4 regions of the Vreelandella neptunia genome follow, and region 1 is predicted to be linked to each of the others. Evidence: predicted binding sites of a transcription regulator. Region 1 holds the regulator's gene; each other region holds the start of a gene.
What was found. The regulator FNR, encoded in region 1, switches genes on or off when oxygen is low (the NO sensors DNR and NnrR bind a similar motif). The targets are predictions, from matches to a motif close to TTGATNTANATCAA.
Positions count from the first base shown of each region.

Region 2: SR894_RS16460 (cytochrome ubiquinol oxidase subunit I) is a predicted target of FNR. The motif match lies at 3,677-3,690, and genes of this name have one in related genera.
Region 3: SR894_RS20040 (DUF2933 domain-containing protein) is a predicted target of FNR. The motif match lies at 1,674-1,687, and genes of this name have one in related genera.
Region 4: SR894_RS10750 (ribonucleoside triphosphate reductase) is a predicted target of FNR. The motif match lies at 3,017-3,030, and genes of this name have one in related genera.

Region 1 covers NZ_CP140255.1:3,408,914-3,416,975, forward strand. Annotated here, with positions in the region: gene hemN (oxygen-independent coproporphyrinogen III oxidase) at 1-1,028, shown strand, start outside; gene fnr (fumarate/nitrate reduction transcriptional regulator Fnr) at 1,113-1,859, shown strand; gene ttcA (tRNA 2-thiocytidine(32) synthetase TtcA) at 1,852-2,772, opposite strand; gene SR894_RS15930 (3'-5' exonuclease family protein) at 3,035-3,688, opposite strand; gene SR894_RS15935 (DUF294 nucleotidyltransferase-like domain-containing protein) at 3,694-5,550, opposite strand; gene SR894_RS15940 (DUF4212 domain-containing protein) at 6,259-6,519, shown strand; gene SR894_RS15945 (sodium:solute symporter family protein) at 6,526-8,062, shown strand, end outside.
Region 2 covers NZ_CP140255.1:3,529,558-3,537,619, reverse strand. Annotated here, with positions in the region: gene SR894_RS16470 (homoserine kinase) at 1-579, opposite strand, end outside; gene polA (DNA polymerase I) at 759-3,548, shown strand; gene SR894_RS16460 (cytochrome ubiquinol oxidase subunit I) at 3,808-5,379, shown strand; gene cydB (cytochrome d ubiquinol oxidase subunit II) at 5,376-6,518, shown strand; gene cydX (cytochrome bd-I oxidase subunit CydX) at 6,531-6,650, shown strand; gene cydD (thiol reductant ABC exporter subunit CydD) at 6,634-8,062, shown strand, end outside.
Region 3 covers NZ_CP140255.1:4,363,112-4,371,173, forward strand. Annotated here, with positions in the region: gene SR894_RS20030 (APC family permease) at 1-729, opposite strand, end outside; gene SR894_RS20035 (hypothetical protein) at 950-1,294, opposite strand; gene SR894_RS20040 (DUF2933 domain-containing protein) at 1,335-1,541, opposite strand; one part of gene SR894_RS20045 (IS3 family transposase) at 1,808-2,724, opposite strand; one part of gene SR894_RS20045 (IS3 family transposase) at 2,724-2,961, opposite strand; gene SR894_RS20050 (hypothetical protein) at 3,973-5,742, shown strand; gene SR894_RS20055 (bile acid:sodium symporter family protein) at 5,853-6,347, opposite strand; gene SR894_RS20060 (hypothetical protein) at 6,452-6,655, opposite strand; gene merA (mercury(II) reductase) at 6,661-8,062, opposite strand, start outside.
Region 4 covers NZ_CP140255.1:2,311,986-2,320,047, reverse strand. Annotated here, with positions in the region: gene SR894_RS10765 (Rrf2 family transcriptional regulator) at 1-41, opposite strand, end outside; gene SR894_RS10760 (anaerobic ribonucleoside-triphosphate reductase activating protein) at 161-910, opposite strand; gene nrdD (anaerobic ribonucleoside-triphosphate reductase) at 981-1,145, opposite strand; gene SR894_RS10750 (ribonucleoside triphosphate reductase) at 1,190-2,941, opposite strand; gene SR894_RS10745 (U32 family peptidase) at 3,079-4,026, opposite strand; gene ubiU (ubiquinone anaerobic biosynthesis protein UbiU) at 4,036-5,031, opposite strand; gene hemN (oxygen-independent coproporphyrinogen III oxidase) at 5,299-6,684, shown strand; gene SR894_RS10730 (nitrate reductase subunit alpha) at 6,859-8,062, shown strand, end outside.

The DNA of each region.
Region 1 (8,062 bases):
TTCTCAGCTTGAACCAGATGGGCGACCTGATTGATCGCCTGGATGCCCGCTTTGGCCTTTCGTCGTCGACTGATCGCGATTACGCGATTGAAATAGATCCTCGCGAAGCGGATGTGTTTACGCTGCGCCATCTCGAATCCCTCGGCTTTAATCGCATTAGCCTGGGCGTGCAGGATTTAAACCCTCTGGTGCAGAAAGCGATTAATCGCATTCAACCTCGGGTACTTACCGAAACGCTGATGGATGAGGCGCATCGTTTGGGCTTTCGCTCGCTCAATCTCGATCTAATTTACGGTTTGCCATTTCAGACTGAAAAAAGCTTTGCCGACACGCTACGCCAGGTGATCGAGCTCAACCCGGCGCGCCTTTCAGTGTTTAATTACGCACATATGCCCGAGCGCTTTGCCCCGCAGCGGCGTATTAATGTCGATGACTTGCCGGGTGGCGATGAGAAACTGGCGATTCTGCGCACCACCATCGAAATGCTCACCGCAGCAGGCTATGTGCATATTGGTATGGATCACTTTGCCCGACCTGACGATAGCTTGGCTATTGCTCAGCGCGAAGGCTCGCTACAGCGTAACTTTCAAGGCTACTCCAGCCACGCTCAGTGCGACTTAATCGGGCTTGGCGTTTCGGCGATTTCACGCATTGATGACGTCTATGCGCAGAACCCGAGCGATCTGGCAAGCTACGAAGCGGCGCTGGATAAGGGTCAACTCGCTACCGGGCGTGGCGTGCGGTTGAGTGATGACGACCTGATCCGGCGGGACGTGATTGAGCGGCTGATGTGCGATATGGGCATTGACCTGGCCGCCGTTAGCCAACGCTGGAACATCGATGCCCCCCGCTACTTTGCGCCAGCGCTTGAGCGCCTGCAGAGCGCCGAGCAGGATGGCCTGCTGACCCGCAGCGGCGACCAGCTTAACGCCACGCCGATGGGGCAGCTGCTGATTCGCCATATAGCGATGGCGTTCGATGCTCACCTGGCGCAGCAAACGGGCCAACGTTACTCAAAGATTGTTTAATCATCTTTAAGCAGGCATGCTAAAGCGACTACAATAGGTAAGGCTTTTCTAATTGATAAGCGGGATTCTCTCAAGGAGCAAAGCATGTTGGAACCCATGAGCCGTCGGCGCTCGCTACTCCATGAAGCTCGCTGCCAAACCTGCAGTTTGAGTTCACTGTGCCTGCCACTTGCCCTTGAGCTGGACGACGTGGGGCAGTTTGACGCCATTATTCGTCGTCGCGCGCCGCTGAAAAAAGGCGAACCGCTGTTTCGTCAGGGCGACGCCTTTACCAGCGTTTACGCTGTACGTTCGGGCAGTTTGAAGCAGACCAGCGCTGAAGGTAACGGCAGCGAACAGCTAACCAATTTCTACCTACCCAGTGAGCTGGTGGGACTGGATGGCATTGACGAAGAGCACTACCCCGGTAGCGTTATCGCCCTGGAAACCACCACCGTCTGTGAGATTCCTTTTGACCGCCTGGACTTACTCTCAGAAGAGTTGCCCGAACTGCGGGGCCAGCTGTATCGGAGCATGAGCAAAGAGTTGCGCGATGACCGACGCATGATGCGCCTACTCTCGCGCAAAACCGCCGATCAGCGGCTGGCCACCTTTTTGATTACCCTTTCGGACCGTTTTCGTCGCAGAGGCTATTCGCCTTACAGCTTTCGCCTCTCAATGCCCAGGGCTGATATCGGCAACTATCTGGGCCTCGCGGTTGAAACGGTCAGCCGCATACTAAGCCGCTTTCAGCAACAGAATGTGGTGGCGGTCTCCGGGCGAGAGGTCAACATTCTCGATATGCAGCGTTTGATTACCCTCGCCGAAGAGGAAGAGCAAACGGTTAGCTGACGTTATAGGCCTGGATGCGCCCTGCCAGCAGCTCTGCCTGCTTGGCCTCTAGACCTTCAAAATCGAAAAGGTTGCGGTCAGCCAACTGGGAAGGGGCAATGTTGGTGACGGCCTTGAACATGCTTTCCAGACGGCCAGGAAACTTTTTGTCCCACTCGGCGAGCATCTCTTTCACCACCTGGCGCTGCATATTAGGCTGTGAGCCGCAAAGATTGCAGGGGATAATCGGAAACGCCATCAGCCGCGAAAACTCGGCGATATCAGCCTCTTTGCAGTAGGCCAAGGGCCGAATAACGATATTTTTACCATCATCGGATAACAGCTTTGGCGGCATCGCTTTTAGATTGCCGCCAAAAAACATATTGAGAAACAGCGTTTCGAGAATATCTTCCCGGTGATGACCCAGGGCAATCTTATTGGCGCCTATCTCTTCAGCGAAACCATATAGCGAGCCGCGCCGCAGCCGTGAACAGAGCGCGCAGGTGGTTTTACCTTCGGGGGTTTTCTCTTTCACCACCGAGTAAGTATCGCGCTCGACAATGTGGTACTCCACGCCCTGCTTATCCAGATAAGCGGGCAGTACGTGTTCGGGAAAGCCCGGCTGTTTTTGATCCAGGTTGACCGCTACCAGCGAGAAATTGACCGGCGCATTGCGCTGCAAATTGCGCAAAATCTCCAGCATGGTGTAGCTGTCTTTTCCACCGGAGAGGCAGACCATCACGCGATCGCCTTCACTGATCATTTGGTAATCAATGATCGCATTGCCCACTTCTCGGCGCAGACGCTTTTGCAGCTTGTTAAATTCACGCTTCTGCTTCGCATCAGCCAGCTCAGGCTGGTCGTGCTCAGCGTCAGCTGGGGTGGCTCCAACCGTATTAAGGTGAGCAGGATCAAAGTGATCAAGAGTTTGCATGGTATAAGCACTGCCGAGGGTAGAAGGCGTGAGATAAAAAAGTAATAACTATTCTAACAACACTCACCGCCTGACCCAACTAATCAGACGTAGCCACACAAGATATCGCAATTGAAAATGACTATTTTGAACGCTGTACCATATCTCGGTGCGAGGGTAGCTTGGAGCGAGGGTCTTTTGTCATGGATGACAAAAGTAGCGCCCAGGGAGGGGTTCACAGCGCCCTCGCGGAAAGCTGCCCTCGCCACGATGAAGGAGACTACTATGCCACCTCCGCCATAATACGCTGCAGGCGCATATACAGCAGTGCGCTGGCGGTGGCCTCTCCAAGCACACTCTGCACGTCTATGGCGGGCACTTGCCAACACGCCAACGCCTGGGCGAAGCTGCTGGGCGCCTCGACCTCCGGGTGCAAACGCCGTAGCTGGCGCTGATGCAGTTTTGCCACATCGACCTGGGCGTTGGGCAGAGCAAAATTCAGCCGCTTAGTGAGAAGTGCATTTAACGCCCCGATGCGCTTCTCCAACTGCCAGCCAACGATGGGACGATTGCCGATAAATTCCACTAACGCGCCCAAGTTATCACTGCTTGGCGGCAGCACCGCCCCCGCCTCGCATAGCAAGTGATGACGGCGCAGCGTTGCACTTTCGGGCTGCTTCGTGCTGCCCAAGGTGATTACAAAGGCACGACTGGTATGCACCTGCTGCTGGCTCAGTACCACTGCTGCCAAGCTAATGATCGGTACGCAGGCCGTGGGAGTGACGGTGCAGGCAAGCGCCACCAGCTCCTCCCCCATATAGGGCTGAAACAGCCAGGCGTAGGGGGATTCTGCACAGCGTCGCCGGTCGCTTTCGCGACGTAGCAGGGTACGCAGAGAGCCGCTAAATAGCGCCACATGTCGATCTAACAGCCGCATTCCGCTCACGAATACTCCAAATGGTAACGATGGGAAAGCCGCTGCTTAAAGTCTTTGACAATATGCATCGCTTCACGCAAAAGATCGCGCTCCAGGGAAGAGAGGTTTTGCACTACAACACGGTTAGCGCGACTGCTGTTTTGGGAGCTAGCGTCCTGGGCACTGGCTTGAGCACCGACAGGCGTCTCCAACGCGGTTAGCTGCTGTTTAAGACGTAGCTCGGAAAACAGTGCCAACGCTTCGCCCAGGTCATCGGCAAAACGGCGATCCAACCGACCATCAGCAGCCAGTGCATCCAAACGATCAAACGTCGAGGTGGCTTTGATGCGCCGCTCAAGCGCCATGGTGCGCACGCCGTGAACGATAGGGAAAATACCGCCTTTCTTAATATCGATACCGTGCTGAGGCTTTTTTAGGGAGCCGAACAGCGTCAGAGGCGTCGAGAAACGTAGCGCCGTACGAGCAAAATAGGAAAGCAGCAGCTCATCGCCCGAACAGCGTTCAAATAACTCATCACGGACGCTTTCAAGCAGGCTGGGGTTGCCCGCTACGGCATGGGCATCGAGCATAATGGCCAGCTTCATCAGACTATCGCCATCACGCTCCCTGGCCCACTTGGCAATATTGCCTTTCCACTGGGATACCGTAGCCACCCACTCGGAATTAGACACCATAATATTGCCGGGGCACGGCGGGTAACCAAGCTGAATCAGGGTATCGGTGAGCGTCTGCATGTGGCTGGCAAGATCAGGCCACTGGGTGTCATCGGCAAGTATCAAGCCGTTATCCTGATCCGTTTTTAGAATCTGCTCACCGCGCCCTTCGCTGCCCATCACCATCATGCAGCTCTGCTCGTGGTAGCGCTCATCAATGGTGAACTCCCAGGCTTTACTTATAATACGGCCATTCAGTGCAGCGAGCAGATCCATTGCAAAGCGAAGCTTAACGCCCTGAGCCATCAGCGCTTTGACGAGCTCCGGCGTGCGCTGGCTGGCCGCCGAAAGCGCCTCCAAATTGGCCGCCTGCTCGACCTGCAGGCTCACCACATAGCTTCGGCTTGAGAAGTAGCTAAGCACGTCAGTGAGTTCTACAACGCCTTTCAAGGCGTTCTGCTCCATCACTACCACCCGCGAGACTTTATGGCGGGTCATTAGCACCAATACTTCAAATAAGTACTGATCCGGCGCCACGGTCACTAAATTAAAATGGGCGATCTCATCCACCGCTGATGTTACCGCGCTACCTTTCAACACTAACGCGTTGAGCAGATCGGTTTTTGTCACCATGCCAAGGATGTCCTGGGTCTCTACCAACAGGCTGTCGGCGTGGCTTTCTTTGAGCTGTTTTACAGCGCTGGCAATATCGGTCGCCGCCGCCATCAGCAGCGGCTCGCGCATACACTCGCTCACCTTTGCCAACATAAACCCCGCCATGGTGACACCACCTTCGGCGCGCTTTTCGGTCAACAGGCGCGCTTTATGGGTCAGCGACTGGCGAAAAAAATTGCTGAAATCAGGGTATTGGCGACACAACTGTTGAAACAGCGCTTTGGGTAGCAGGTAACAAAGACACTCCTGCTCAGCCTTAAAGCGGTAGCGGCTTTTACCATTGAGTATGCTGATCGCCCCAAACAGATCCCCCGCCGTGTAGTGGCCAATGCGTGATGTAGATGAGGGTAGCGTCGGATCAATTTCCGCCACTTCGCCTTTATGAATCAGAAAAACAAACTCACCCGCTTGCCCGGTCTCTAAAATGATTTCGTCACGGTCAAAATAGGCAAGGTCAATACCACGGCGAATGTGGTCACGCCCCTCATCATCAAGAAGCGTAAACGGCAACTGGGATAGATCCACATCGACCATGGGGTATAACCTCATTAAACGGGCTGCGACTAACCGGATCTTGCCTTATGGCGAGCTAGCAGACATAAGCAAAAATAAATAAACGTCGTGACTCGATACTGGCCCACATAAATTGGCCCACACCAGCGCTTCAAAAACTGTTGTCGATTATTATATGAAGGTGGCTGTACGGGTATAAAGGATTCACTTCCCAAGTAGCAAGTAGAACCTTGTTATACCTTTAGCTATCACGCTAAAGTCGAAGCGACTTTTGATACGCGACCAAAGTATCGACTCATACTAACCGTCACTCCCTATTAAACGCTGTGCATGTATTTAAAGTAGCCAATAACTGCTTTTATTTGCTTACTAGACTATCGTCCCATAGCCTTGCAAACACCTGCAAACTTCGCTTAAACAGCCTTTAAAAACTCATATTTTCAACGACATGCAGGTTGAACAAAGCCACTTAGCTGTTTATTGATACCAAAGTCTGGGATTTATTTTTTGACGTTTATTGCCCAGTATTAACAATGAGTCATGCAGGGTAATCGCACGTCGCTAACTAACTCGAAATTTCATATCGAATAATAAGGTGACGTGCCAAGAGAAGCTGACTCACCACTCCTAATGTTTGAGTGGCTTTAGACGTGCGATTGCCCTGATGGGTCACACGCTATTCCTCGTGAACTTTCCCAACCTTAAAAATCACAAGTGGAGAGCAACACAATGGCAGACGACAAAACCAATGCTGCTGAATACTGGAAAGCAAACGTCCGCTTAATTTTCGGATGCCTGGCTGTTTGGGCATTTGTGTCTTACGGATGCGCTATCCTTTTTCGCCCACTGCTCGCCGGCATTCCGGTTGGCGGCACTGATCTTGGCTTCTGGTTTGCACAACAGGGCTCTATCTTGACATTTATCGCGCTGATCTTCTTCTACGCCTGGAAGATGAATAAGCTCGATCAAAAATTTGGCCTTGGGGAGTAAGCCGGTATGAGCCAGTTTGCAATTAACTTACTGTTCGTCGGCGCCTCCTTTGCCTTGTATATAGGCATTGCTATTTGGGCGCGCGCCGGCTCAACGAAAGACTTCTATGTTGCCGGGGGCGGGGTTCACCCCATCACCAACGGCATGGCCACCGCAGCTGACTGGATGTCAGCGGCATCGTTTATTTCCATGGCGGGTCTGCTGGCCTCGGGTGGCTACGCCAACTCCACCTTCCTCATGGGCTGGACCGGTGGCTACGTTATCCTCGCGATGTTGTTAGCACCTTACCTGCGTAAGTTTGGTAAGTTCACCGTGCCTGACTTCATCGGTGACCGTTTCTACAGCAACACCGCTCGCCTCGTTGCGATCGTGTGCTTGATTGTGGCCTCGGTTACCTACGTTATCGGTCAAATGACCGGTGCGGGCGTGGCTTTCTCGCGCTTCCTTGAAGTCAGCAACACTTGGGGTATCTGGTTAGCAGCGCTGATCGTTTTCCTCTACGCCGTATTTGGCGGCATGAAAGGCATCACCTACACCCAGGTGGCCCAGTACATCGTTCTAATCATCGCTTACACCATTCCTGCGGTGTTTATTGCCTTCCAACTAACTGGCAACCCGATTCCGATGTTCGGTATGTTCAGTACCCACACAGAATCCGGCATGCCTTTACTGGCCAAGTTAAATGATGTGGTCAATGCACTTGGCTTCCGGGACTACACTGCTGACGTGGACAACAAGCTCAATATGGTGTTGTTCACCCTGTCGCTGATGGTCGGTACTGCCGGTCTACCCCACGTTATCATTCGCTTCTTCACCGTCCCGAAAGTCGCCGATGCGCGCTGGTCTGCAGGCTGGGCACTGGTATTCATTGCACTGCTCTACCTCACCGCTCCAGCGGTAGGTTCGATGGCGCGCCTTAACTTGGCGACAACCGTGTACCCAGAGATGGCTGGTCAGACTGAAAACTATGAAGAGGCGGCGCTAAACCCTATCCTGTACGAAGAGCGTCCAGATTGGGTTCGCACATGGGAAGAAACCGGCCTGATCAGCTTCAACGATCTCAACAACGATGGCCGTATTCAGCTATATAATGATTCTGCTGACTACTCGGATCGTGGCTGGGAAGGCAACGAACTAACCGTTAATAACGACATTCTGGTACTCGCCAACCCGGAAATTGCCAACTTGCCTGGCTGGGTTATTGGTTTGATCGCAGCAGGTGGTATCGCGGCGGCACTGTCTACCGCAGCAGGCTTGCTACTGGCGATCTCGTCGGCGATCAGTCACGACTTGATCAAAACCATGATCAATCCCAAGATCACCGAAAAAGGCGAGATGTTGGCGGCGCGAATCTCCATGGGCGGCGCGATATTGCTGGCCACTTACTTAGGGCTTAATCCGCCTGGGTTTGCGGCGCAAACGGTGGCGTTGGCCTTTGGTATCGCCGGTGCATCGCTGTTCCCGGCGCTTATGATGGGTATATTCTCTAAGCGGATGAACAGTTCAGGTGCGGTTGCCGGTATGCTGGCGGGCTTGATTTGTA
Region 2 (8,062 bases), 120 kb from region 1:
AAACAGATCACCATGCAGGGCGCCTTGGGGCAATTCACCGTGTTGCATAAAGGCGCTTTCGAAATCGTCGACTTCGTCCTTCATCAACGTTTGATCCGCGGGGCTTAGGTAACTCAAAACTTTATGGTGCATCACGTGCAGCCAGTTGAGATCCCGCGGGTTGGGGCGGTGGCCGGGAAAATGTTTTGAGACCACGTGTAGGCGACCCAAAGTATCGCCTAAGGCACGGCATTGGGCTAAATTGGGCGCTTCTGGATGGCGGCCAGGCAGGCGCGGAAATAGCAGCGCCGGCTTGCCCTCCAGGCTATGCAGCGCGATCCCTTCACGATCGTGAATCGTGCCGGGCACCGGTAAACGGTGCTCGTCCAAGTAGTCCAGCAGTTCGACAAAGAACGGCAGTTCCGCGTGCTCGCCCTGTTCGAACAGGGTTAACACCAGCTCGCGGTGGTCGGTAGTCACAAAAAATGTCGAATTTTCGGTGCCGTTCGCGACTCCCTTAAGGGAAACAAAACTGCCCACATCAAATTTTTCTAAAAACGCGGCGACCTGTGCGTCGCTAAGCGGAGTAAATACAGCCATGAGAGTCTCGCCCAGGTTGCTAAGCCCATTATTGTAGCGGCTTGGTCGCTCAGTTGGCAGCGTTGTTGTGATAAGAGAGTCGAGTTTGGTTCTGCAGGCTGCCTGTGCAACGCGTATCATATGAGTCACTCTTATTGGCAATTCTTTGAAGCAATTTTATTTAACAATGGAACTTGGTTATGGCTCGCGCTCCGATCGTCCTCGTCGATGGCTCTTCCTATCTGTACCGTGCCTTTCATGCGCTGCCGCCGCTAACGACCTCCAATGGTCAGCCAACGGGCGCGGTGAAGGGCGTGTTGAACATGCTCAAGCGGCTGATTAAGGATTACCCTGAAAGCCCTATGGCCGTGGTGTTTGACGCGCCGGGCAAAACCTTCCGTGATGACCTGTACAGCGACTATAAAGCGCACCGTCCGCCGATGCCTGATGATCTGCGCAGCCAGATCGCGCCACTGCACGCCTGCGTAAAAGCGCTGGGCCTGCCGCTGCTGTGTATTGAAGGCGTCGAAGCGGACGATGTGATTGGCACCCTGGCCCATCACGCCACCCAGGCGGGCCGCGATGCAGTGATCTCCACCGGCGATAAGGATATGGCGCAACTGGTCAATGCCCATATCACCCTGGTGAATACCATGAAGGATGAAACCCTGGACGAGGCGGGCGTAGAAGAAAAATTCGGCCTGCCGCCCGCATTGATTATCGATTTTCTCGCCCTGATGGGTGACAAGGTGGATAACATTCCCGGCGTGCCCGGCGTAGGGGAAAAAACCGCTATCGGCCTGCTACAAGGCATGGGTGGTGGGCTGGAGACCATTTATGGCGATTTAGAGCGAGTAAAAACGCTCACCTTCCGGGGCGCCAAAACCCTGCCCAAGAAGCTTGAAGAGCATCGCGAGCAGGCGTTTCTCTCCTATCAGTTGGCCACCATCAAAGTCGACTGCGAGTTGCCGGTGGGCTTGGACGATTTAGATATTGCCCATCCGGATCGTGAAGCGTTGGTCACCCTGTATAAAGAGATGGAGTTCCGCCAGTGGCTGGGCGAGCTGCTGGAAGGCAAAGACGAAGGTGTGGATGACGTTAAAGGCGGCGAGCCTGCGCCTGCAAGCGCCGAGGAAGTTAGTAGCGAATCCGAGAATGCGAGCACTTTTGTGCAAGCCTCTGTCCGTGAAGATCAGGTCATTCTCGAACAGGCAGACTTCGAGCGCTGGCTGGATCGACTGCAAAACGCCGAGCGCTTCTGCTTTGATCTGGAAACCACCAGCCTTAATTACATGGACGCAGAAATCGTCGGGGTTGGCTTTTCGCTGGAAGCGAGGGAGGCGGCTTATATTCCGCTTGCCCACGACTACCTGGATGCACCTAAGCAGCTTGACCGCAAAACGGTGCTGGCGGCGCTAAAACCGCTGCTGGAAGACCCGACAAAAACCAAGATTGGCCAAAACCTCAAGTACGACATTTCCGTGCTGGCCAACTATGCGATTTCCGTGGCAGGCCCTTTTGCTGACACCATGCTGGCCTCCTATGTGCTCAACTCCACCGCCACCCGGCACGATATGGATTCGCTGGCGCTCAAGTATCTGGGTGAAAAGACCATCTCCTTTGAAGAGATTGCCGGTAAGGGCGCCAAGCAGTTGACCTTTAACCAGATCGCCCTGGAACAAGCGGCGCCTTATGCCTGCGAAGATGTTGATATTACCCTGCGGCTGCAGCAAACGTTGCGTCCCCAGGTCGAAAGCGAAGGGCGCCTGGCCGAAGTGTTAGACAATATCGAGCTACCGCTGATCAAGGTGCTCTCGCGCATTGAACGCAACGGGGTAGCGGTAGATGCCGAGCTACTGCACAAACAGAGCCAACAGTTAGAGCAGCGCATTGGCGAATTAGAACGCGAGGCGTTTGAGCTGGCCGGGCGCGAATTTAATCTCGGCTCGCCCAAGCAGTTGGGGCAAATTCTGTTTGAAGAGCAGAAAATCCCGGTGCTCAAGAAAACGCCCAAAGGCGCACCCTCCACCGCCGAAGGCGTTCTGGAGGAACTGGCGCTGGATTACCCGCTGCCCAAGGTTATTATGCAGCATCGGGGGCTGGCCAAACTGAAGTCCACCTACACCGATAAGCTACCCCGCTTGCTCAATAAAGCCACTGGTCGGGTACACACCAGCTACCATCAAGCGGTCACCGCGACCGGGCGGCTGTCGTCGTCGGATCCCAATTTACAGAACATCCCCATCCGTACCGAAGAGGGACGCAAAATTCGTCAGGCGTTTATTGCCCGCCCCGGCTACCGTATTGTCGCCGCCGATTACTCGCAAATTGAGCTGCGCATTATGGCGCATTTATCTGAAGATAAAGGGCTGTTGGAAGCGTTTGCCGAAGGGCGTGATATTCACACCGCCACGGCGGCGGAAGTCTTCGGCACCTCCCTTGAAAAGGTCTCTGGCGATCAGCGCCGCAGCGCCAAGGCGATCAACTTTGGTTTGATCTATGGCATGAGTGCCTGGGGGCTGTCCCGCCAGTTTCATATCGAGCGCAACCAGGCGCAAACCTATATTGATCGCTACTTTGACCGCTATCCCGGCGTGGCCCGCTATATGGAGCGTATTCGCTCTCAAGCGGCGGAGGATGGTTTTGTCGAAACCGTGCTGGGGCGGCGGCTTTATCTACCGGAAATTCAGTCGCAAAACCGTAACCGCCGCCAAGGCGCCGAGCGCACTGCGATTAACGCGCCGATGCAGGGCACTGCCGCCGACATTATCAAGCAGGCGATGATCGACGTGGATGCATGGCTCGCGGAAGGCGAGTTCGATGCGCTGATGGTCATGCAGGTGCACGATGAGCTTGTGTTTGAGGTAGCCGAGAAGCAGGTCGAGGCGTTTATCGAGCAGGTGCAAAAGCGCATGCAGGGCGCGGCTGAACTGAAAGTGCCGCTAATTGTGGAAGCCGAGAGTGGCGCCAATTGGGATGAGGCGCACTAGCAGCCTGTCGGACTTAACACTGATCTACTGCGAATCCGTGCATCTCGCGACGATCGGTCAAGCCCGACAGGCTGCTAGGTTGGCTTGGAGGGCATTTTGTCGCAACCGTGGAGTGCATGGATAAGGAGTTGATCAAGGTCAAATTTTTGGCTCAGGTGGAGGAATAAGCTTATATCCATCGCTTTGCCTGGGTGAGTTCCAACTTGCGGCTTCCCGGTGGAGCGAGGGGTGTATTTACGCTATCCATCGGGAGTCACTCATGGACATTGTTGAATTATCCAGGTTGCAGTTCGCCTTTACGGCGATGGTGCATTTCCTGTTTGTACCCTTAACGCTAGGGCTGTCGATACTGCTGGCGATCATGGAGTCGGTCTATGTGATGACCGGTAAGACCATTTATCGTCAGATGACAAAGTTCTGGGGCAAGCTATTTGGTATTAACTTTGCGCTGGGGGTAACCACCGGCATCGCCATGGAGTTCCAGTTCGGAACCAACTGGTCGTACTACTCTCACTATGTCGGCGATATTTTCGGTGCGCCTCTGGCAATAGAAGCCTTGATGGCGTTCTTCCTTGAATCGACGCTGGTCGGGCTATTCTTCTTTGGCTGGGATCGGCTGTCGAAAGAGAAGCATCTAGCGGTTACCTGGCTCATGGCGTTGGCAACCAATATGTCAGCCTTATGGATTCTGGTGGCTAATGGCTGGATGCAGCATCCTGTCGGCTCTGAGCTTAACCTTGCCACCATGCGCATGGAGCTGGTCAGCTTTGCGGAAGTGCTGCTCAATCCCGTCGCCCAAGTCAAATTTGTGCATACCGTGTCAGCGGGGTACGTCACCGGCGCGGTGTTTGTGCTAGCGATTTCAAGCTGGTACTTGCTCAAGGGCCGCGAGGTTGCCTTTGCTCGACGCAGCTTCGCTATTGCGTCTGCCTTCGGGTTGGCCAGCGTGCTATCGGTCATTGTACTGGGCGATGAGTCCGGCTATGAGCTGGGGGACGTGCAGAAGGTCAAGCTGGCCGCCATTGAGGCTGAATGGCAAACCCATCCCGCGCCGGCTGCCTTCACACTCTTTGGGCTCCCCAGCGAGTCGAAACAGCACACCGACTTTGCCATCCGCATACCTGGCGTGATGGGTTTGATCGCCACGCGCTCGCTGGATACCGAAGTGATGGGCATTCGCGAGCTTAAAGAGGAGCACCGCGAACGCATCGTCAACGGCCAGGAAGCCTACGCTCTCATGCAGCGCCTGCGCAGTGGTGAGGAGCGCGATGGGGATCAGGCCCGGTTCGAAGCAGTGCGCAGCGATCTAGGCTATGGGCTACTGCTTAGCGCCTATAGCGACGATGTAGCCAATGCGACCACAGCCGAAATTAACCAAGCCGTAGAGGCGTCGATCCCCAAGGTTTGGCCGCTTTTCTGGTCTTTTCGGGCCATGGTCGCCGCGGGTTTTAGCATGCTGGTACTGTTTGCACTGGCCTTCTGGCATAGCGTACGTCGTCAGCCAGAGAAGTCCCCGTGGCTACTTCGCTTTGCGCTGTTCAGCCTACCGCTACCCTGGATTGCCTCTGAAGCAGGCTGGTTCGTGGCTGAATATGGACGCCAGCCCTGGGCCATCGGCGAGATCCTACCGGTGCACCTAGCTATTTCCAGCCTAACGGCCGAACAGGTGCTCACTACTCTGATTGCCATCGGCATCCTCTACACCACCTTCGTCATTATCGAAATGTGGTTGATGCAGCACTTTGCCCGCAAGGGCCCCTCCGGCAGCGGTTACCTGGATGAGGAAACCGACGCTGACTATCCACTCCCAACCCCCACACGGGAGGCATGATGATGGATTACGAAACACTTAGGTTTGTCTGGTGGGTGCTGATTGGCGTGCTGTTGATAGGCTTTGCGGTCACCGATGGGTTTGATATGGGCGTTGCCACCTTGCTCAAAATAGTCGGGCATGGCGACGAGGAGCGCCGGGTGATGATCAACTCCATGGCGCCTCATTGGGATGGCAATCAGGTCTGGCTGGTCACTGCTGGGGGCGCACTGTTTGCCGCCTGGCCGCCGGTTTACGCGGCAGCTTTCAACGGCTTCTATTTCGCCTTGATGCTGACGCTGTTTGCGCTGTTCCTGCGTCCCCTAGCGTTCGATTATCGCTCCAAGCTGGAAAACTCCACCTGGCGCAGTCGCTGGGACTGGGGGTTGACGATCGGCTCCGCCGTTCCTGCACTGATCTTTGGTGTTGCCTTTGGCAACCTTCTTCAGGGTGTGCCCTTCCAGTTCGATGACTATCTGCGCTTGGAGTATCAGGGTGGTTTGCTAGGCCTATTGAACCCCTTTGCACTATTGGCCGGGCTTTTGAGTCTGTTGATGTTCGTCACCCACGGAGCAGCTTGGCTGCAGCTTAAAACCGAGGGCGAACTGCGCAGCCGTAGTGCGGCCATCGGCAGCCTGACAGCGCTGGTATGCGCGGCACTGTTCGTGCTGGGTGGTGTGTGGCTGCTCCTGGGCATTGATGGCTACCAAGTGACTAGCGTCATCGACACCCAGGGGTACAACGATACCACCGGTAAAATCGTGGCGGTGCGTGCTGGCGGCTGGATGACCAACTACAGCCGCTTCCCGCTGTTGTGGTTACTGCCAGTACTGGGCGTACTGGGTTTTGTGCTCTGCGCGCTGACCATGAAGCTGGGTCGCCATGCGCTGGCATTTACCAGTTCGGCTGTCGCCATGGCGATGGTGGTGGTCACAACGGGCGTGACGATGTTTCCCTTCGTGATGCCGTCGTCGCTGAACCCCAATCATAGCCTGACCATGTGGGATGCCACGGCGAGTGAGCTGACGCTCAAAATCATGTTCGTGGTGGTGTGTATCTTCGTGCCGTTGATATTGCTTTATACCGCCTGGAGTTACTGGGTCATGCGCGGTCGTCTGAATGAGCAGTTTATTCGTGATAACGACAAAGCGCTTTACTGAGGAGGGGATCGTATGTGGTATTTCGCTTGGATTTTGGGTGTCACGCTGGCCGCTGCCGTCAGTATTCTTAACGCCATGTGGCTTGAAGTGAATGGCTATGAAGGCGAATCCGAGCATGAGCGGAGCGACTGAAGCCACTGACCCAGCGCAGCGACTGAAGCGATGCCTAGCCCCGCAATGCTGGTGGTTGCGGGGTGCCACGCTGCTGGCAATGATCGGCGTGGTGCTGCTGATTGCTCAGAGTTGGCTGTTGGCCACGCTTTTCCACCATTGGTTACTGCTTTGGCAGGGTAGGGAGTCGACGGGCCATCCGACGGCTTGGCTAGCAGGTCTGGTCATTTGCATCGTGCTACGCCCCTTTCTCCACGCTGGCCGGGAATGGCTGTCTCGTCAGGCCAGTCTGCGTGCCCGTGACGCCTTACGCAGCCAGTTATTAACGCAGCTTGGCCACCTTGGGCCGGTTAGACGTCAGTTTGGCAGTGATGGCGCCTTGGCCACCCAGATGCTGGAGCAGGTGGATGCCTTGGACGGCTACATTAGCCGCTATCGGGTACAGAGCTTGCTGGCGGTGCTAGTGCCCTGCCTGATAGCGGCAGTGGTAGCGCTTTATAGCCCGTTGGCCGCGGGATTGATGCTGATGACCGCGCCATTGGTGCCGCTGTTTATGATCCTGGTGGGGCGTGCTGCTGCGGGGGCCAGTCAGCAGCAGTTCGTCGCCTTGGCGCGTATGGGGGGCCGCTTCCTCGACCTGGTTCGTGGGATGGCGACGCTGCAGCGTCTGGGAGCAACTGACCAAGCAGAGGCCAAGGTCGCCCAGGCAAGTGACGCCTACCGTGTGCGTACCATGCGGGTACTTAGACTCGCCTTTCTATCCAGCGCGGTGCTGGAGTTTTTTGCTGCCTTGGCGATTGCCCTGGTGGCGCTCTACCTTGGCTTGGGGCTACTTGGCCTGTTGCCCTGGGCGAAAGCAGAAGTGCCGGTGCCGTATCAGGGGGCGCTGTTTATTTTACTGCTGGCACCCGAGTTCTACGCGCCGCTGCGCCAATTGGGCAGCGATTATCATGCTCGTGCTGAGGCCGTCGGTGCCATGCAGGTGTTGACGCCGCTGCTGGATGCTAACACTTGGCAACCCCAAGGGGCGCCGCTATTTCCGGTAGTGGACAGCGCTGAGCCCCTGGCCTTGGCATGTTGCGAACTGAGTGTTAGCGGTGAGGGCGGGCGCCTGCGTCTGGCCCCACTTAACCTGACGCTGGCCGCGGGCGAACGGCTGCTAGTGCAGGGGGAAAGCGGGGTGGGCAAATCGAGCCTGTTGCAAGCCCTGCTGGGATTTACCGCCTACCAGGGCAACCTGAAGGCGAATGGTCGCGAGCTTTCCCAGTGGTCTCGCATCGCTTGGCAAGGCCAGCTTGGCTACCTGAGTCAGCAACCGCCGATACAGTCTGGCAGCGTTGGGGAAAACCTACGCCTGGCGGGCCCGGATAAAACAGATGAAGAGCTTGTTGAGGTTCTGACCCTGGTCGGGCTCTGGCCGATTTTACAGCGCG
Region 3 (8,062 bases), 950 kb from region 1:
CACCACGCATAGCGCAATCGAGATCGTGATAGCTTTGCCAAGATTCCGCTTAGGATCTTTAAGCTCCGAACCACTATTGGTAATCGTCGTGAAGCCTTTAAATGCCAGTATGCCGAGCGCCGTAGCACCTAAAAAGCCCGTTATCGTAGGCGTAGGTGCATCGTTGCCAGCACCCATTTCGATGGAGTCGGCAATAAACACGCCGACAATACCAAACACTATAATGCCACCTATTTTGATAAATCCGAGCACCGAGGCGACGGTCTCGATCAAGCGGTTGGCGGATAAATTGATCAAAAAGGCTATTAGCAGTAAACCAACCCCGAGTAGGGGCACAAATAGTGAACGATCCCCCAGGTCAAACAACTCAAGCGTGTAGGAACCAAACGTTCTCGCCAAAAAACTCTGTGCGATCACCATGGAAAAATACATCAGGAGGGCATGAAAGGCGGTGGGAAGCGTCGGGCCATACGCTTTCTGTAAATACATGCCAATCCCACCTGCTGATGGGAAGGTATTGGACATTTTAACGTAAGAATAAGCGCTGAAAGAGACAATGACGGCAGCGGCCAGAAAGGCTAGAGGAAATAGCCGACCAGTCATTTCGGCCATTTGGCCGGTTAGCGCAAAAATACCGGCCCCAATCATCACGCCGGTGCCTAATGCAACGGCACCGACCAACGAAAGACTGTTTTCTTTATATTGTGGCGCTCTATCCTGCCCAACCATGAAAGCGACTCCTTGTATTAACGGCAACCACAGCAGCAATAACTGCCGAGGACTCCTGTGCGGTGTTTTTTGATGCTATATAAATTAAATATAGAACCTATGTGCAGCCACATGGCAAATGACTAACGGAAGGTCTGATTTTGCGAGGCCACAGGCAAGCAGCTCTTACCCTAAACTAGCTAGTCTTGCTCCTGGTTGTGTCATGTAGCCGTTATGACTATTAATGACAGCTCCAAGGTTCCTGTTTAGCGTTGTCTTTAACGTTCTGATCGACGAAACGGTAATACTCCTTCTTAAAGCGGTTCCACCGATCAGCGCTGACCTGTATGTCATGGAGCTTGAGAATTTTTTCAACGTCATCGATGCAGAGCCTCAGCGCATCGTAAGCAAGGCTGATATTTCGGTTTTTCTCGTTGTAGACCACCTTATCCATTCCATAGAGTCGGTCGATATCTGACAGCGCTTCTTCAATGCGTTTGGATTTACTAGGCTTGATTTTTAAATTCCGAGTCACCAGTGTGTTTTTGGAAACACCCAAGCGGTGCTCTTGTTGTGTCGTTTTCATGGTCTTTCTCCCAGGCGCGTACATGTATATATAGAGTGGTTCAGTCCTTGTCTATTTTGTTCTTATGACCGCCGTGGTGTTTATGCATGAAAATATGCATCAGTGGGCATGCTGCCAAAAAGAGGAAAGGTAAGAACTGAAATAGGTGGAGACGGTGCTCGGTTCCAATCAGGTATCCCGCCCAAATGACAAACCCAGCAAGTGGCACCCACAACATCAGCAAACGACTACTTGTACTGTTACTCATAATCACCTCAGTAACTCGCCCAAAGAGCCAACAGCAGTTAAGGCCGTTGGTTTGGGAAAAATCAAATAAATAACCCCAATAACAGCATGGATGATTTGTCTGAACGCAACCTGAACAGCATCGGAGGGAAATATGATCCTGATCAAGCGCCTCGCAAAAAGTAGGCGATAATTACCCAAGCGGTATCCATAGCCTCATTCCCATCATCATTAGGTTTTCGGTGAGCGATACAAAGCTTAATGGGTATTTGAATCGCCCCGAGTATTCTAGACACCCGTTAGGCTCTTAAAGTAACGCCTTTCATACTCAACCGGTGATAAGTTATCACTTGTCCCGTGTCGGCGCTTTGGGTTATAGAACATTTCAATGTAATTGAACACGTCACGTCTAGCCGCTTCGCGTGTCGAATAAATCTGTCGCTTGATTCGCTCTCGCTTGAGGAGTTGAAAGAAGCTTTCAGCAACGGCGTTGTCATGACAGTTACCACGTCGACTCATGCTGCCCACCAACTGATTAGCTTTCAGAAAGCTTTGCCAGTCTCCACTGCTGAACTGGCTTCCTTGATCCGAATGCACCATCACCGATCCTTGCGGCTTGCGTCGCCAGACTGCCGATAACAAAGCATCCAGCACTAATTCCGAGGTCATACGAGACTTCATCGACCAGCCAACCACTTGACGAGAAAACAGGTCGATAACCACCGCTAAGTAAAGCCAGCCTTCGTATGTTCGGATGTACGTGATATCCGTCACCCAAGCAACATTTGGCGCTGTTACTTCAAACTGACGGTCTAAATGGTTAGGTGATACAACAGCCGGTTTTCCACCGCCATAGCAGCCAGGGCGTCGTCGGTAGCCCGTCTGGGAGCGTAAACCTTCCCTACGCATCAGGCGGGCCACTCGGTGCTTACCGCAGGCTTCGCCAGCCTCACGCAAATCCTGGTAGACCTTGCGATAACCATATACACCGCCGCTTTCAAGCCACGCATGCTTGACCAATCCCAAGAGACGCTGATCATCCCGGTCTCGATTAGACAGTACTTTTTTGCACCATGCGTAGTAGCCGCTAGGATGCACGGCCATCATGCGGCACAAACGCCGTATCGGATATTGGCTCGCATGGTTTTGAATAAACGCGTACCTCAGTCGGACTCCCTGGCGAAGTACGCGGTGGCCTTTTTTAATATATCTCGCTCTTCTGACACGCGCTTTAGTTCAGCCTTCAAACGACGGTTTTCAGCGTGGAGATCATCATCTTCTTGTCGTTGTTCTACCGGCTTATCGTAGCGCTTGATCCAGTGGTACAAGCTGTGGCCTGACACGCCTAACCGCTCAGCGACTTCGGCAACGCGATGGCCGCGCTCTACCACCTGTTTAACGGCTTCGATTTTGAATTCTTCAGTGTAACGGGGACGGTTCATGGATCCTCCTAGATGCCTTTAGTATAAGGCCTAGAGGTGTCTACGAAACCCGGGGCGATTCAATTACTGTTGCCGACACAGGCGCACTTGAGCTCACGTTTATCGAGGTATATCGCTTTAAAGACAGAACCTGTCACACGGTGCCAACGAATAGCGCCAGTGGCGCAGCCAGCCAGATAAGCGTATCGGCCAGCAATTAGTAGCTTCGGAAGTATCTAGGCGTGAAGGTAAACGTAACTGAAGGGGACTTGGCGCTGGGCGTGCAGGTCATAGTTGAGAAACATGGCGCTAAAGCTCGCTACGCCCTGCAGCTTTTGCAGACCCGGGGGTATGATCGCTGTGGCTACGGCATACTCTAGCACGCGTGCAGTGAATATTATGCACTGAACCTCCCAACTGGCAGAAAAATCGATGAGTAACGCAGTGGCAAAAATTGCCAGCACAGGGCGATAGGTGGTCGCATTAGGGTCTGAAACGCTAACTCCCAGGTGCTCATGAAGCTCTTCATAGCCGCCAATACGTTCATAGCCCAGATATCCCTGGGAAATCGTATCGACATGTTCCTGCTCTGTAAACGCGTCAATCTCTTATCGCGAAGTCAGCAGGTTTACGTTCACCTAAGGCCCATGTGCACGAGCAGGTCAACGATCTACAAGCCAAACGGACATATGTACTCTCCTGTTTGCAACCATAAGCGCGAGCGCTGGAGTGAGTCGTTGTCACCGTTATGAACCTCTTAGTTGTTTATTAACACTATATTGCTTACCTAACATAATAATCTAACTCCCTTCCACAGCCTTCAGATCAAATATGTGGCGCGACGAAAACTTTATTGTGAAGTGAGCCAGTCGATCTTACTAAGCCTGAAGGCGCCTCAGTCGTTAGGTAATAAGTTTATTTTATATGAAATTTGTTAACTTCCATGTCTCAATGTCATTTCCAACAATTGTTGCGACTAAACAATAATTGCTGCGACAATCTCTATGTTGAGTTTACATAGAGTGCGCCTTTGTGACCGTTTCTCTTAAACAATCCAGAACCTTTAGCTTCCATGATGGCACCCTAAAAAACGAGGCAGAGCGCTTGGTCGTTTGGTGGTACGGGCCTATATTTAAGAACAATCGCTTACGAAGCGTCCCTAAAATCCATATCTTCTTAAGAACCATCGACCATGAAAATAACTTAGGAGGCGTGATGAGACGTGAGACTGTCTTAACGCATCTTGGGCTATTGAGAATAGGGTCAGTATGGGAAAAGGGCGTGAGTAGCTCGCGTATTGCCTACGAGGAAAGAAAATTCTCCGTTTCTTTTTCTCCAGGCGGCTGGCGAATTGTCACCTTAGATGATTTACGACAATCAGGACGAAGCCTCTATACCGCTTTTCATGACTCGAACTACTTACCCCAGAAAAATCAGCACAAAACATACCTGATTGAATTTGACCTTCCAGATGGCAAACACTTGCTCATCCCTTGCACAGAATTTTTTATTCGCGTTTACGGCCGATCTTCTGAAATCAAGCGAGTGCTCGCCACTTACCCTTGGGAAGAAGTCAAAAAACGTCTTTATCGACCGCTTGATGCGCCTGCATCCCCAGGTACGTGGCCTGTCAAATTTACCTATCATGTTCATAAACACGATGCCATTTTGCTCGCGCATATGTTGTACGATCCGTATGCCAAGCGCGCTGCAAAATATATATATTCACAATTTGAAACCAGCTCCACGCCAGATGAGATGCTTTTAAAAGCCACCCCATGGTTTCAAGGCAGCGGGGAAATCTCTGTTTCTGGCGTTCCAATTGATGGTGGCAACACATTCCTAGGCTTGCAGATATTAGGCTGTACGCAGCCCGATGGTGCCACGATCCACCGCGAAAGAGAGAAGTCAACGACAGTACCAGCCACCGATGGCGATGATGCTCCCACTCAATTTCCCTATCATCAGCTTCAAGACATCCCCGATGTCATTGACCTGACGGATGATGAAGAGCCCGACCATGGCTCTTCTTGGCTAGACCTTCCTGAGGACGAATTCGTTATTTTAGGTAAGCCTCGCGCCGTCTTGGATAAACGATATACTCGAAAAAATGTGCCCGATACACGAGGCGTCCCCGTTCCGGGTGACGAAACTATTTTCTCCACTGGGGAGCCGCATGGATCAGGAAAAGGGGTCGGACAGGCCTCTATTCATGCTCCTATTACACTGGAATCACAGGGCTTTCTACGTGATATGTGGAATGCGCTTCTCTATTTGCAATCGGCCTATCCCGAAACGATTCGTGGCGTTAGCTGGTTTACCTTTGAAGACGGCTTTAGCACTTCCCCCGACCCTCGGTTGATCAGCCTCGAACCTTTCGAAATAGACGAGGAGGTGGAAACGTCAGTCGCTAATTGGGTTTACATTGATACTCAGACCAAGGTACCTCGCGGGGTGCTCGTCGTTCGGGTGCATGTGTTAGATCAAACGCTCTATCTCATGGAGATCCAACGACGCCCTCCAAAACCCAGAGCTGGCGGTAGCGAGGAGGCATCCAAGCCTCCTTCCTATAAAGGTTTAGTCTTCACGCTGAGCCACCAAGGCAGCTTCGAGCAGTGGTTACGCCAAGTGCTGTCTAACGTGCGGCACGTAGAAGGTGTTGTCCAAAAACTAGTTGGTCACTGCCCAGGATTCGCCGATACGTTCAAGCACCCTAAATCCAAAAAGGAACAGATACCCTGCGAAGCCTCTGTGTTAAATGCTTTTAGCAAGGTCAGTATTGGTCGCAGTGACTTAGCATAGGTACTATTTGCCACCTTTATGAGTAGCGGTGTCTGTTTTGTCGCTAAGAGCAACCTGTACACCCCGTGTGCAGGTTGCTCTTCTGACGAAGAGCCGATACGGCCATCCCTTCAGTGGCGGGCGAGGATCTTCGCTGCGATGGGCGAAGTGATCATTTGAATCACGGCAAAAAAAGCGGCTGGAATCGCGATCTCTGATGGCAAGCCGGAAACAGCGACAAACGCTGCAGCGATGCTGAATTCCTTTTTACTGACCGTGAAAAGATAGGTAATCACCTCTTTGCGATCAGAGGTGAGTAACCGTGAGGACATACCTACCAGGTACCCAATCAAATTGAGGCACAGGGCCGCGCCCGCAATCACAAACGCATACCAGCCATAGCCAATGATCGTGGTGGCATTCGGCCCGACCACGGCGAGTAGGATCAGCAGATACAGAATCGACCCTATCCCTGCATACGCTGAATCATGCCGTGCAAAGAAAGCCGAGAACTTTGTACGCAAGCTGACCCCAATCACGGTAGGAAGAAGCACGATTAGTGTTAATTCAAGAATAATTGATCCAAGCGGCACGTCTAACTGAAGGCCGGTGAGCCATAAAAACAGGGGGTATCCGGATTATCTGGTTGGTATGCGAGAGAGAAAGGTGGCCGACAAACTCAACCCACAACGGATTAGCTGGTTGATGGCTCGCTCAGTACGCTCACTTGCTAGAGAGCAGATACTTCACCAAACAGGCGATGCCCAGGACCAGCAGCAATAGTAGGGCAATTCCGATCACTGGCATTATCCAGCCCATCGCCCCCATCATCCCGCAATCGGGTAGTGTCGTGTTCATCGTGACAGAGCTCCCTGTGGTGTCCATGCCCAAAACCCGTGGTGCCGCCGCCCAGTGGCACCACGGTCGCGCTCATATCGTTCACCCGGCACAGCAGGACAACTGCGTCACATCCTTGGTGAAAGTCTGGGCACAGAGCTTGAGCCCTTCCACCATGGTCAGGTAGGGAAATAGCTCATTGGCGATGTCGTGTACGGTCATGCGTGCGCGTAGCGCCATCACCGCCGTCTGGATCAGCTCACCGGCTTCCCCCGCCACCGCCTGCACCCCCAGCAACCGGCCCGAGTCGCGTTCGGCCACCAGCTTGATGAAACCACCGGTGTCGAAATTCACCAGCGCACGCGGCACGTTTTCCAGGTCCAGCTCGCGGGTATCGACGCTGAAGCCTTGCTCGATGGCCTCGGCTTCCGTCAGGCCGACGGTGGCCACCTGGGGGTCGGTGAAGATCACCGCCGGCATGGCGCTCAGGTCCAGGGTGGCTTCGCCCCCGGTCATGTTGACGGCAGCCCGGCTGCCCCCGGCGGCGGCGACATAGACGAACTCCGGCTGATCGGTGCAGTCACCGGCGGCATAGAGCCCCGGCACCGTGGTGTGCAGATGCTCATCGACCAGAATCGCCCCACGTGCGGTTTCCACGCCGAGGCTCGCCAGGTTCAGGGCCTCGGTATTGGGTGTCCGTCCGGTGGCCACCAGCAGTTGATCCGCCCGCAAGGTGCCGGCGTTGGTATCGACAATGAATTCATTGTCGGTGTAGTCCACGCGGCTCGCCTGGGTCTGCTTGAGGACCTCGATGCTCTCGCGGCGAAACGCCGCCTCCACCGCATCCCCTACCGCCGGGTCTTCCTGGGAGAGCAGGCGGCTGCGGGCCAGCACCGTGACCCGGCTGCCCAGCCGGGCGAAGGCCTGGGCCAGTTCCAGGGCCACCACCGAGGCGCCGATCACAATCAGCCGCTCGGGAAGGGTGTCCAGGGCCAGCGCACTGGTAGAGGTCAGGTAGGGGGTGTCGGCAAGACCCGGGATCGGCGGTACTGCCGGTCGGGCGCCAGTACCGATTAAGGCGCGGTCGAAGTGGACGACCTGCTCGCCGCCCTCGTTCAGCTTGACCATCAGGCTATGGGCATCGATAAACCGGGCCTCGCCGTGCAGGACCGTGATGGCCGGGTGGTCGCGCAGAATCCCCTCGTACTTGGCGTCACGCAGTTCCTCGACACGTCGCTGCTGCTGCTCGAGCAGCTTGGCCCGATCCACCACCGGCGCCTGGGCGCTCAGGCCTGCATCGAAGGGACTTTCCGTACGCAAGTGGGCAATATGGGCCGCGCGAATCATGATCTTCGAAGGCACACAGCCTGTATTGACACAGGTACCGCCGACGGTGCCGCGTTCGATCAGGGTGATCCGGGCGCCGCGCTCGGCGGCTTTCAGGGCCGCCGCCATGGCGGCGCCGCCGCTGCCGATCACCGCGATGTGCGGGGCGTCTTCATCA
Region 4 (8,062 bases), 1.1 Mb from region 1:
AGCACGCGTATTGAATAATCGGTGAATCGAGTGAGATGCATGGAGTGCGCTTTGCTCCGAGAGTAATCCAACTGTAAAAGAAACATGTTGTATGAACGTTCAGTAAGTTGCAATCAGAACATGGGGGTACCAATACTGGCCTAGGTCAAGAAGGAAAGCGTTAGTGCCTTAGCTCGAGCTGGTCAAAGTGCGGTTTCAAACGGCTTACCAGCGCATTCATCTGAGCTGTAGATGGAGTATTGGCAACTGGCTGAGAATAGGTAGGGTCGAAGCATTGCTCGCTGCGGGCCACCTGCAGCGCATAGTGGCGTACCCCACAGTCGGCAAGACTCAGTGCCAGGCGTTCCACATCGGCAAGCTGAAAATCTTTCCAGTGAATGGTGGTACGGCACTCGAAATTGAGTCCGCTGTCGAGCAAAGCCTCCAAGCTACGGGCATGCAACTGCCAGATGCCGGGACGGCCGCAGATGCGGTCAAACGCTTTTCCGCGTCCTTTTACATCCAGCCCCACCCAGTCGAGGTGCGGTAATAGCTGGGTGAGGCGGTCAGGATAAGGGCCGGCGGTATGTAGTCCCACCTTAAAGCCCAATGCTTTCACTTCCTTTACTGCATCGGACAAATCGGCATTCAGGGTGGGCTCACCACCGCTGAAAACCACCGCCTCCAGCAGGCCTTGCCGGGTGCTCAGGAATTCCAGTATCGCTTGCCACTCCTGGGGTTCACCTCGGCGCGGCGGGATCATGTTGGGATTGTGGCAGTAGCCGCAGCGTAGCGGGCAGCCTTGGAGAAAGACAACGCACGCCAGATGATTGGGATAATCCAGGGTGGTCATGGGCACAAGGCCGGCAATCGGCAGCCGAATCGAAGATAATTTAGTTGTGATGTCGTCAAGTGTCGTCTGCATAGCCATAGTGATATCCCTCTGCTGGGGCGCCTGTCGCCAGACCCCCCAGCCGACGTTAGAGAAAAGTGAAGGCTAGCTACCGAGAGGCGGCGGCTTCAGTAAAATGGCGTCGCTCCTGGTGTTCGGCACGTTTGCCGATATTGAACTGACTTACCGGGCGGTGGTAGCCCATGACGCGGGTCCAGACTTCGCAGCGCTGGCGCTGCTCAGTGGGCAAGCTAGCATATTGAGAGGTTTGCATTAGCGTGTTCCTTAAACGAGTTGAGAAAAAGAGAGGCAAATGCCTCAAGCCGTGGCGGCGTCGATTGCGCTCGCCGTTTTTGCCCAAAGTGCTTCGTCGCACTTGGGGCAGAACTCATGTTCACCCGACAGGTAGCCATGCACCGGGCAGATCGAAAAGGTGGGTGTCACTGTGAGGTAGGGTAAGCGAAAGTGAGAGAGCGCCGTTTTAACCAGCTTGCGACAGGCGGAGGCCGAGGTAATCCGTTCGCGCATATAGAGATGCAATACCGTGCCACCGGTATAGCGAGTCTGTAAGGGGTCTTGATGGCTCAGTGCCTCAAAGGGATCATCGGTATGACCCACCGGCAATTGGCTGGAATTGGTGTAGTAGGGCGCCTCGGGTGTACCGGCTTGAAGAATGTCAGGAAAGCGAGTCAGATCCTCCCGGGCAAAGCGGTGAGTGGTGCCCTCTGCCGGGGTGGCTTCAAGGTTATACATATGGCCGGTCTGTTCTTGAAATTCACGCATCCGCTCCCGGACGTGGTCAAGAAGATCCAGCGCCAGCTGCAGCCCTTGGGCGTCGGCGATATCGCAGCGATCCCTAGTAAAGTTGCGCACCATTTCATTAAGCCCATTCACACCCAGAGTGGAGAAATGATTGCGTAAGGTGCCCAGGTAGCGCTGGGTAAAGGGGTAGAGCCCTTGATCCATTAGTTGCTGAATGCGCTCGCGCTTGAGTTCGAGGCTATCGCGCCCGAGCGACAGTAGGCGATCCAGCTCACTGAAAAGCCCGGCTCGGTCGCCGGCAAAGCGGTAACCCAGCCGGGCGCAGTTGATCGTCACTACTCCCAACGATCCGGTTTGCTCCGCGCTGCCGAACAGACCGTTACCGCGTTTGAGCAGCTCACTCAAATCAAGCTGCAGGCGGCAGCACATGGAACGCACCATGTGAGGTTCCAGATCCGAATTTAGAAAGTTTTGAAAGTAGGGCAGACCGTACTTGGCGGTCAGTGCGAAGAGCCGCTCGGCGTTGTCGCTTTCCCAGTCGAAATCATGGGTGATGTTATAAGTGGGTATCGGGAAGGTGAACACACGCCCGTGGCGGTCACCGGCCTCCATGACTTCCAAATAGGCTCGGTTGATCAAGTCCATTTCAACCTGCAGTTCGCCGTAACTGAACGGCTGCTCCTCTCCACCGATAACCGGTACCTGTTGGCGCAAGTCGTCGGGGCAAACCCAGTCGAAGGTTAGGTTGGTGAAGGGCGTCTGGCTACCCCAGCGCGAAGGCACATTGAGGTTGTAGATGAATTCCTGAAGCGCCTGCTTGACCTGTGCATAGGTGAGGCCGTCCTTGCGCACGTAGGGGGCCAGGTAGGTATCGAAAGAGCTGAAGGCTTGTGCCCCGGCCCACTCGTTCTGCAAGGTGCCAAGAAAATTAACCATTTGCCCGAGGGCACTTGAGAGGTGGCGGGGCGGGTTGCTTTCGGCTCGTCCCGGCACCCCATTGAATCCCTCTAGCAGCAAAGTACGCAGCGACCAGCCGGCGCAATAGCCGCACAGCATATCCAGGTCGTGAATATGCAAATCACCTTCCCTATGAGCTTCCCCCACGGCGTGGGGGTAAATCTCATCGAGCCAGTAGTTGGCTATCAACTTGCCCGAGACGTTGAGGATTAAACCGCCCAATGAATAGCCCTGGTTGGCATTGGCGTGAACACGCCAGTCGGCGCGTTGGAGGTACTCATTGACCGTCGGGGCGACGTCAATATGATGCTTTGCTACCTGAACGCTTGTGGAGCTTTTCACCCAATTCACCTATATATGCTAACTTTAATAAAAATAAATACTATATGTGGTGTTAAAGGGTAAGCGTTCAGGATTTTGCAATAAATGATCCAGATCAAAAATGGTGGGGAAAAATAGTAAGACGTGGTGGCGCCTAGGCTATGGCTTTAGCCAATCATCGTGCGGGTGTTATCCATACCCGGTCGGCCATACCAGTAACCGTCGCAGATTTCAGCATCCACCAGCGTTAAAGGATCGGGAGTAGGTAACCTGCCGTGGCGGGCCTTGTCGAAAGCCTTGACTACCATGGCCATGCCTTCCGCCCGTGGGCTGAGACGTGCCACTGATACCCCCATATCCACCATGACCGTCAGTTCATGGCGCAGATCCTGGCAGGCGCTGGAAAGGGTTTGAATACCGTTCAGGGTAAAAACATCGCGGGATTCTTGTGAACGTAGCACCAAGCCTTCGGGGTACTTTTGGCAGACGAACTTGCAGCGGTCTTTAGGCGTTTGGTGGCGCCGGGCGGTAAAGCAGCGTGATGACCAGGCCAAGGGGAGATGCCCGTAGGCGAATACTTCGCATGGATGGGGAATGCCTGCCTGGTGGCAATCGTGAATAAGCTTGGCCAAATCTTGCTGTGACATTTCCACCGGCGCTTGCCAGCGCTTCATTCCAGCACGTGCCATGACGCCCACTGTCGCCGGGTTGTAGAGGTTGAGCGCAGCACCGGCGATGAACGGCAGTCCGGCACTGGAGAGTCGTTGCAGGGCGCTTTGGTCATTGGCCTCGACGATAAAATCACCGTTGTCACACAGCTTGCGCAAGTCACGCAAGTCGGCTTCGGACTCGATCAATGTCTGGCTGGCGAGTACTACCTGCTTGCCCGCCTGGGTGAGTTCGCGCCCAATGCCTAGCCAGTCGTCCAGTTTCATGTCGCGGCGCCGCGAGCAGACGGTTTCGCCCAGGGTAATAATCTCTACCGGCCAGTCGGCCGCCTCGCGGTAGAAGTCGGCGTAGCGTTGCCGAGTCCAGTAAAAAAGCACCGGCCCGAGGGAGAGTTGAAGAGGGCCGGTTGATAAGGTCGGTGATGGGGGTGGTGTAGTGTTCGGCATAGTAGGCTCCTATTTCCAGCGGCGCTCGTAGGCGCCTAGGGTAGTGATGGCACCTTCGGAAAGCGCGGCAAGGCCGGCCATCCAGGCGGGGTCTGGATCAAAGCGCTCAGGTTGAGCCTCTAAGCGGTTGAGCGCCTGACGCCAGATCCCGGCCACTTTAGAGACATAGGCGGGACTGCGCTGACGACCTTCAATTTTGACGGCGCTAATACCCAGGTCGCGTAGCTCCGGCAATAGCTCCAGGGTATTGAGGCTGGTGGGTTCCTCAATGGCGTGATAGGTCTCGCCCGCCACCTCGAAGCGACCCTTGCATAGGGTGGGGTAGCCCGCGCGCTCGCCTTCGGCGTAGCGGTCGATAAGAACATTGTTAAGGCGCGACTCTAAGCCCTCAGGCGTTTCTTCCCAGCGGACATGGGCCGCTGGCGAGCAGACGCCCCTGGTATTGGGCGATTCGCCGGTCAGGTAGGAGGAGAGATAGCAGCGTCCTTCGGCCATGATGCACAGGCTGCCGAAAGCGAACACCTCCAGTTCTACCGGTGTTTGCTTGGCCAGGTCGCGTACCTGAGTGATTGACAGCACCCTTGGCAGTACGGCGCGCTTGATGCCGAAATGCTGGTGGTAAAAGCGTAGCGCTTCATGGCTGGTCGCCGAACCCTGCACTGAAAGGTGCCGCGAGATCTCGGGGTGATGGCGAGTAGCGTAGTCGAGCAGTCCCATATCGGCGAGAATCAGCGCATCCACGCCCAGTTCGGCGGCCTGGTCTACGGCCTGAGTCCAGTGTTGCCAGCCATCGGGCTGGGGATAGGTATTAATGGCGCAAAAAACGCGTTTGCCATGTCGGTGGGCGTAATCGATCCCCTCGCGGGCACGTTTGTCGGTAAAGTTTAGCCCTGCGAATTGCCGTGCGTTGGTTATGTTCTGGAAACCGAAATAGACAGCGTCGGCACCTTCATCTACAGCGCGCTTGAGGGCGGGCAGGTTACCAGCGGGACATACAAGCTCCATAGCGAGACTCCTTGCGGGGAAAGTCCGAGCATTTTAGTCACCTATTTTTTGTCGGCTTTTGACACAGGTCATATCGGGGTGGCTTTCAAAAGAGGATAACGCTGCAGAGTAGGCAAGCTGGATGCAGGCAGTTTTTAAAACGTATATTGTATGAATATTAACCAATGCTTGCTGCACCCACTTCCAGAGATCTTTTTAAGAGATCTTTTTAAGAGACCTTTTTCAGAGAACTCTTCTAGAGCCCCTTTTCAGAGACCTATTCCAATCATGCAAGATGAACTGCTCTTCAATCGCCCCCTGGTAGAGAAATATGACCGCCCAGGCCCGCGGTACACTTCTTATCCCACTGCGCCCCAGTTTCATGCTGCGTTTGCCGAGGATGAATACCGTAGCGCCGCCGAGCGCAGTAATCGGGTCGCAGTACCCAAGCCGCTTTCGGTCTATGTGCATATCCCGTTCTGCAAAAGCCTGTGCTACTACTGCGCCTGCAACAAAATCATTACTCATAATACCGAACGAGCCGCCGAATACCTCCAGTGGTTAAAACAGGAGATACGTGTTCAGGGAGCGCTGTTCGATACCACCCGGCAAATGACCCAATTACACCTGGGCGGCGGCACCCCAACCTACTTAAGCAACGCCCAGCTAAGCGAACTGATGACGGCGCTGGACGAAGCGTTTCACTTCGCTGCACCTGAAGAGCGCGAATTCTCGCTGGAGGTAGACCCCCGCACCGTGACCCCCGAACAGGTGTACGAGCTCTACACGCTGGGCTTCAATCGGTTGAGTTTCGGGGTTCAGGACTTCGATCACGACGTGCAGCAAGCGGTCAATCGCGTCCAGAGCGAAGAGCAGGTAGTATCCCTGGTCAAGGCTGCCCGCGAGGCGGGGTTTGAATCGGTCAGCGTTGACCTGATCTACGGTTTGCCGCTGCAGACGGTGGCGAGTTTCGATACGACGCTAACCAAGATTATTGACCTGCAACCGGATCGCATTGCCGCTTATAGCTACGCTCATCTGCCCGAACTGTTTAAAGCTCAGCGGCTAATTCGCCCCGAAGACATGCCGCCACCCGAGCGCAAGCTGGAGCTACTGGAGCTTACGATTAACCGGCTGACCTCTGCAGGATATGTCTACATCGGCATGGATCACTTCGCCCTTCCGAATGACGAGCTGAGCCTGGCCCGTGAAAATGGCACTCTGCAGCGCAATTTTCAGGGCTACTCTACCCACGCCGACTGCGACATGATTGGGCTGGGCATTACCTCGATTGGTAAGGTGGGCGATACCTATAGCCAAAACGTCAAGGAAACTGCCCAGTATCAGCATCGTTTGGATGCAGGGCGTTTACCGGTCTTCCGTGGCTATCGCCTTAGCGATGACGACCGCCTCCGCCGCGATGTCATTAATACCCTGATGTGTCACGGCCGACTTGAATTTGCCGCTATCGAAGCCTGGCACAATATCGATTTTCGCAGCTACTTCGCGAGTGCCTTGGCGAGCCTCGAAGAGATGGCGGACGACGGACTAATTGCTTTGCGCGACCATGAAATCGAGGTGCTGCCGTCGGGGCGATTGATGATCCGCAACCTGGCCATGGCGTTCGACGCCTACCTGAAACCAACGGAAAACCGTTATTCGCGCACGGTGTAATTTCAACAGCGCCAACCGTCTATTCCTTTACGTTGGCCGCTCTATCACCTTGGGGGTAGATAGGGTGTATATGGAGGTAATCACGCAGTAATTCGCTTGTCGATCACGCAGAATCTACTCCATGGAACCCGCACTGTCGGGTATGCAAATTTCCGAGGAGCCTGGAGATCGACCATGAGTCACTTCATAGATCGGCTGAATTTCTTCCGCAAGTCCCGCGAACCTTTTGCCAACGAACACGGTGAGCTACGCAGCGAATCCCGCCAGTGGGAAGATAGCTATCGTGCCCGCTGGCAGCACGACAAAGTGGTACGCAGCACCCACGGGGTGAACTGCACCGGCTCCTGTAGCTGGAAGATCTACGTCAAAAACGGTTTGGTTACCTGGGAAACCCAGCAGACTGACTACCCCCGTACCCGTCCCGACCTGCCTAACCATGAGCCGCGTGGCTGCCCCCGCGGCGCCAGTTACTCCTGGTATCTGTACAGCGCTAACCGCCTCAAGTACCCGTTGATCCGCAAGCCGCTGCTGGCGCTATGGCGCGAAGCGCTCAAGGCTAACCCAGACCCGGTCGACGCCTGGGCGTCTATTGTCGAAGACCCCGCCAAGACCAAACAGTACAAGCGTGCTCGCGGCATGGGCGGCTTCGTTCGCGGTAACTGGGACGAGCTCAACGAGCTGGTGGCGGCCTCTAACGTTTACACCGCCAAGCAGTATGGCCCCGACCGTATTCTTGGCTTCTCGCCTATTCCTGCCATGTCGATGGTCAGCTACGCCGCGGGTAGCCGCTACCTCTCGCTGATTGGTGGCGTCTGCATGAGCTTCTACGACTGGTACTGCGATTTGCCGCCGGCCTCGCCAATGACCTGGGGCGAGCAGACTGACGTTCCCGAGTCCGCAGACTGGTACAACTCCGGCTACATCATCGCCTGGGGCTCCAACGTGCCCCAGACGCGTACCCCGGATGCCCACTTCTTTACCGAAGTACGTTACAAGGGCACCAAGACGGTTTCGATCACTCCGGATTATGCCGAAGTCTCCAAACTCACCGACGAATGGCTGTCCGCCAAACAGGGCACCGATGCCGCCCTGGCGATGGCCATGGGCCATGTCATCCTCAAAGAGTTCCACCTCGATAACCCGAGTGCTTACTTCACTGACTATGTACGCCGCTATACTGACATGCCGTTCCTGGTGGAACTGGAAGTGCGTGAAGATGGCAGCTTCGCACCGGGCCGCCAACTGCGTGCCAGTGATTTTGATGCTGCCCTGGGCCAGGAAAACAATCCCGAGTGGAAAACCGTTGCCTGGGACGAAACCCGTGACCAGCTGGTGGTACCGCGCGGTTCCATCGGTTTCCGCTGGGGCGAAACCGGCG